2 regions of the Enterobacter sp. 186315 genome follow, and region 2 is predicted to be linked to the other one. Evidence: predicted binding sites of a transcription regulator. Region 2 holds the regulator's gene; the other holds the start of a gene.

Region 1 (3,108 bases), on a different contig from region 2:
GGGCTCAGGAACATATTCCTGATACGGCTGTGCGACCGGTTGCTCGTACTGTGGATGGCTCTGCGGTTCGTACGCAGGCTCCGGCTGATAAGGCTGCTGCCATTGTTCCTGCTGCACCGGCACGTAGCTTTCCGGTTCAGGGGCAATAACAGGCTCCGGCGTATGCACGCCAGGCGCGGTCTGCCAGTCGACCTGAGGCTGCTGGATAGCAGACTCCGGTGCGGGCACCTGCGCAGAAGGCATTACCGCTTCAGCGGGCGCGGCATAAACCTGGGCTGCCGTTGTAGCAGCAGCGGCGGCGGCAACCGGTTCGGTGACCGAATGACCGTTTAACAGCGGATCGTATTCGTCGAAATCGCCCGGCATCGCGCGGTTACCGGAGAAGAGGACATCATCAGGATCCACGGAGGCACCGGCCGCGCGGTATTCCACCTGTTCCTCTTCGTCCATGCGTTTGCCCGAGAAGAGCGCGGCATCGGTTTTGCGCCCAAGCGGGTTGGCGAATTTCTCGGCTACACGCTGACGGCGTGCCAGCGCACCGCGCAGAATGCGAGCACGACGGGATTCACGACGCTGCACGGGGGCTTCGTCGTCGTCTTCGTATTCGTCCTCATACTCGTCTTCATCGACCCAGGTGTCATCGCGACGGGTACGATTGCTGGCGAAGGTTAAAAGCGTAAGGATAAAGCTGCCGATCTTCTCGGCGATACTCACCCATGACCAGCCGGTGAACAGCGTCAGGCCAGCAGCCCAGATGCAGAGCAGCGTCAGCGTGCCGCCGCTGCTGTGCAGCATCGGCTGCAACGCGGAACTCAGCAGGCTGCCGATCACCCCACCCGAGGCGAAGTACCAGATATCATCGGCGTTAATCGCCGCCAGGCCGCATGACGTGAGGATCAGCGCCAGCGCGCCTATCAGACGCAGCGAAACCGCAAAGTAATCGATGTAGTCATCGTTTTGTCGATGTCGCCAGGCGAACCAGCATCCGCCAATAATAATGACGGGAATGGTGTAGGCCATCACACCGAAAATGAAAAAGAGAGTGTCCGCAAGCCAGGCGCCGGGAACGCCGCCTAAATTATGGATAGGCTCATGCCATGCGGTTTGTGACCAGCTGGGATCTGAGGGATTGAAACTGAGTAAGGCTGCCATCAGCCAGACGGCAAAAAGGGCAATAACAATCAGCAACGCCTCAAGGAGCCGACGTCCGCTGCTTAGCTTCGATAATGTGACTTCTTTGTCTTCAGTATATTCCTGGCTCAAGAAAGGCTCTCCAGGTATCAGGCATTTCCTGCCTGTTTGCTAAAACGGACAACAGCGCCGGGTATCCCCGGCACTGTTGCTGTATGGATTAACAGGAGTGTAATCAAACTACGCTGATTTTGCACCTGTTCCGTGTTAGCGCGTCTTAATAACCAGACGATTGCTCTGTTTGACCTCTTCCATCACCACATAAGTACGGGTGTCGTTCACGCCTGGCAGACGCAGCAGGGTTTCACCCAGCAGCTTACGGTAGGCGGACATATCAGGCACACGGGTTTTCAACAGGTAGTCGAAATCGCCGGAAACCAGATGACACTCTTGAATTTCTTCAAGTTTTTGTACAGCGGCGTTAAATTGCTCAAACACATCTGGCGCACCACGATTCAGAGTAATCTCAACAAATACCAGAAGTGAGGCATCCAGATAATGCGGGTTCAGCAGAGCCGTATAGCCCTGAATAAAACCCTGTCTTTCCAGTCGGCGCACACGCTCAAGGCATGGCGTCGGGGAAAGTCCCACACGTTTTGAAAGCTCGACGTTGGAAATACGCCCATCCTTTTGCAATTCATTAAGAATGTTACGATCGATACGGTCGAGATCTTTGCCAGGGCGCTTCTTGCTATCTACCATTATTATTGTCTCTCTGTATTCCTTCCCTACTCCTGCCTGGACCCTGTGCACATCACTGTTCAGAGCCTGTACCCGTTATTCATCGCATCGACTGTTTATGTAATTTACGCGATGCGGACTCGGGTTCGATGGTAAGAAGACCGTTGCCGAAAGGCAGTCACCGACATCACGTATGGCGTCTGTCCACGCCATGCGTAGATTTCACTGACCCGGTAAAAATGGCATTTACGTGCATACCTATGCGGCACACGCGTAATGCGTTTTTTTTCTTCCTTGAATGTTTTCGCAAAAGCGCAGGGGATTGTCAAAGCAAAACATCGTTTTTTAGTACAACATGCCAGATATTCATTACGGCAGGTCGTAAATCCTCATTTTATTGCCTTATAAACAACCGGTTTTCAGTAGAAAGCGTTATGCTAAAACGCCTAATCCATCGCCCGTGTCTATTGCACATATTGATATCAAAACTGCTGCGCTCTTTTTTTACGGCAACAAATTCCCTACAATCCAGCCCAATGTCTGCCAACAACAATGGGGATCTCATGGGCACGGCCAAACACAGTAAGCTGCTAATTCTTGGTTCTGGACCTGCGGGATATACCGCGGCGGTCTATGCTGCACGCGCTAATCTGCATCCGGTACTGATTACCGGCATGGAAAAAGGCGGTCAGCTGACCACCACCACCGAAGTCGAAAACTGGCCAGGGGATCCAAACGACCTGACCGGGCCGCTGCTGATGGAACGTATGCATGAACATGCGGCCAAATTCGAAACCGAAATTCTCTTCGACCACATTAATAAGGTTGACCTGCAAAACCGTCCGTTCCGTCTGACGGGCGACAGCGGCGAATACACCTGCGACGCGCTGATTATCGCCACCGGTGCCTCCGCGCGTTATCTCGGCCTGCCGTCTGAAGAAGCGTTCAAGGGCCGCGGCGTTTCTGCCTGCGCAACCTGCGATGGTTTCTTCTACCGTAACCAGAAAGTGGCGGTAATTGGCGGCGGCAACACGGCAGTAGAAGAGGCGCTCTATCTGGCGAACATCGCGTCTGAAGTTCACCTGATTCACCGTCGCGATACCTTCCGTGCGGAGAAGATCCTGATCAAACGTCTGATGGATAAAGTGGCGAGCGGCAACATCGTGCTGCACACCAACCGCACGCTGGAAGAGGTGACGGGCGATCAGATGGGCGTTGCGGGTCTGCGTCTTCGCG
Region 2 (3,108 bases):
AATTGCTTCCAGTTGCCGCCGATTTCGTCTTTATTCATAATCGTGTCCTCGTGTTAAGCGTGAATTCATAACGTCCGTGACGTACATTTCTGCTGGACGTGATAATTATTGTAGTTAAGGATTCGGCGGTCAGTTTCATATTCAGAATCTTTAACCATCACGCTCTGTCGTGAGGGGAAGCAAACCAGGTGTTGTTGCGCCAGTGACGGTGCCAGATATACGCCAGCGACAGGCCGCGCAGGGAGAGGAAGACCGCCAGCGCCAGCCACAGGCCGTGGTTGCCCAGATACGGCACCGTCAGCAGCGTAAGGCCAAAGCCTGCCGCCGCCACCGCCATGCTGTTACGCATCTCCGCGCCGCGCGTTGCGCCAATAAACATCCCGTCCAGCAGATAACACCAGACGCCCACCACCGGTAATATCACCTGCCAGAGAATGTAGTGGCTTGCCAGCTCCCGCAGCGCAGGCAGAGAGGTGAGCAGCGCAATAATATGCTCGCCCAGACAGGCGTAGATCAGCGCAAACGCCAGCGCCACCAGCCCCGACTGACGGCAGGCAGCGCGCCAGACCTCGCGCAGCTGACCGCTTTCACGCGCGCCGTAGGCCTGCCCGGAGTGGGCTTCCACGGCATACGCAAAGCCGTCGAGCGCATAGGCGGTGAAGGTCAGCAGCGTCATCAGCACCGCGTTAACCGCGACGATTTCCGGGCCAAGACGTGCGCCAAACACCGTCAGCGCGCCAAAGCAGAGTTGCAGCAGCAGCGAGCGCAGCATGATGTCGCGATTCAGCGCCAGCAGCCGGCGGATATTCCCGCGCCAGGCGGTTTTCAGCATCCCAAGAGAGATGCCGCGCATGTGCAGCACGCGCCAGACCATCCACAAGCCGATTATCAGCGTGCCGTATTCCGCAATGGCCGTTGCCAGCGCCGCGCCCTGAACGTTCATGTGCAGCCCAATCACCAGCCAGAGATCGAGCACAATGTTCAGGACGTTGCCCACCACCAGCAGGATAACCGGGGCGCGCGCATACTGAACGCCGAGCAGCCAGCCGAGCAGCACTAAGTTTGCCAGGGAGGCCGGAGCGCTGAGCCAGCGGATTTCAAGGAAGCGCCGGGCCTGCTCCAGCACCGCTTCGCTGCCCCCCACGATGTGTAAGGCCAGATCGATAAGCGGCGTGCGTAAAAGCACAATGAGCACGCCAGCGCCCAGGGCCAGGATCAGCGGCTGTACCAGCGCCCGCGCCAGACGCAGCGGATCTTTCGCGCCGTACGCCTGGGCCGTCAAGCCCGTGGTGCTCATGCGCAAAAAGAGCAGCAGCATAAAGAGGAAGCTGGTTGCCGTGGCGCCAATGGCGACGCCGCCCAGATAGACGGGGGAATCGAGATGGCCAATTACGGCGGTATCAACCAGCCCCAGCAGCGGGACGGTGATATTGGAGAAAATCATCGGCAACGCAAGACGCCACAGCGCCTTATCAGAAGCGGTCAGCAATGACATGAGAACATACCGGGGCAGAAAAATGAGTCAGGCTGCGGGAGTGCCGCAGCCTGTCAGGAAGAGATTACAGCCATTCGCCGTTGCGGATCACGCCGACGGCCAGCCCTTCAATGGAGAAATTGTGCTCGCGCAAATCCACCACGATAGGGGAAAAATCGTTGTTCTCAGGCAGCAGCTGCACGGTGTTGCCCTGCTTTTTCAGACGCTTAACGGTCACTTCATCATCAATACGTGCGACCACAACCTGACCGTTGCGCACATCCTGAGTTTTGTGAACCGCCAGCAGATCGCCGTCGAGAATACCGATGTCTTTCATGGACATCCCGCTAACGCGCAGCAGGAAATCCGCGCTCGGTTTGAACATGCCAGGATCAACCTGGTAGTGACCTTCAATGTGCTGCTGTGCGAGCAGAGGTTCACCTGCTGCAACGCGGCCTACCAGTGGAATACCGGTTTCTTCTTCCACCAGCAGACGAATACCACGAGACGCGCCGGAAACAATCTCCAGTACGCCTTTACGTGCCAGTGCTTTAAGGTGCTCTTCGGCAGCATTTGGAGAACGGAACCCCAGACGCTGCGCGATTTCCGCACGCGTAGGTGGCATACCCGTCTGGCCGATGTGATCCCGGATGAGATCAAACACCTCTTGCTGCCTGGTCGTTAACGCTTTCATTCCGCCCCCTGGGTGTATATACAGTTATGCTGTGAGTATATACAGTCAAAGGCGAATTTGGAATCAAAAACTGCACAAAAAACCAGGCAGTTAGTGATTCCTGAAGGCTTATCGAAAATGTGACCAGAGAAGCGTGCCCCAGGTGATTAATGCGGTAATAATCGACAACAGAACTGCGGCAGACCCCATATCTTTCGCACGACCGGACAGCTCATGAAAATCGGAGCCAATACGATCGACCACGGCCTCTATAGCGCTATTGATAATTTCCACTATCATCACCAAAAGTACCGAACCGATGAGAAGTACGCGGGTTATTGCGTCAACATCAAGGAAACAGGCGATAATCACCGCGACAATGGCGGCAACGGCTTCCTGGCGAAAAGCAGCTTCATTAATCCACGCGGCGCGGAAACCTTTCCATGAATAGCCGGCAGCTTTGATGATTCGAGTTAACCCAGTGGTATTATTGGCCATTAAAAGAACCTTTTAGTGAAAATAGCGTCAGTAATTAGGGTTGCAGCGCGTTTTGCTGCCGCCTTAAGTATGACGGGTAACAACAGAAATTTTGCGCGCATTCTGTTATCCTTGCGCCGCATTTGCATTATTAACCAGAGGCTTTACATCGTTTATGTCCGGCTGGCCACGAATTTACTACAAATTACTTAATTTACCATTAAGCGTCCTGGTAAAAAGCAAGTCTATCCCGGCGGAACCTGCGCTGGAATTAGGGCTGGATACCTCTCGCCCTATTATGTACGTTTTGCCTTATAACTCGAAGGCAGACCTGCTGACGCTCCGCGCCCAATGTCTGGCGCACGACCTCCCTGACCCGCTTGAGCCGCTCGAAATCGACGGCACTCTGCTGCCGCGCTACGTGTTCATTCACGGCGGGCCGCGCGTGTTTACCTATTACACGCCGAAAGAAGAGTCCATCAAA

Evidence for each region. Region 2 encodes LexA, which represses DNA repair genes until DNA is damaged. Its sites were predicted from a motif close to TNCTGTATGTACATACAGNA; they were not measured.
Region 1: a site for LexA is predicted at 1,341-1,360, ahead of ACSVHP_RS09425 (DNA translocase FtsK 4TM domain-containing protein). Genes of this name have one in related genera too.

Annotation. Positions count from the first base shown of each region.
Region 1 is NZ_JBPTTK010000006.1:164,762-167,869, reverse strand. Features, by position in the region: gene ACSVHP_RS09425 (DNA translocase FtsK 4TM domain-containing protein) at 1-1,263, opposite strand, end outside; gene lrp (leucine-responsive transcriptional regulator Lrp) at 1,399-1,893, opposite strand; gene trxB (thioredoxin-disulfide reductase) at 2,436-3,108, shown strand, end outside.
Region 2 is NZ_JBPTTK010000014.1:36,146-39,253, reverse strand. Features, by position in the region: gene ACSVHP_RS15810 (CsbD family protein) at 1-38, opposite strand, end outside; gene dinF (MATE family efflux transporter DinF) at 158-1,495, opposite strand; gene lexA (transcriptional repressor LexA) at 1,560-2,168, opposite strand; gene ACSVHP_RS15795 (diacylglycerol kinase) at 2,277-2,645, opposite strand; gene plsB (glycerol-3-phosphate 1-O-acyltransferase PlsB) at 2,800-3,108, shown strand, end outside.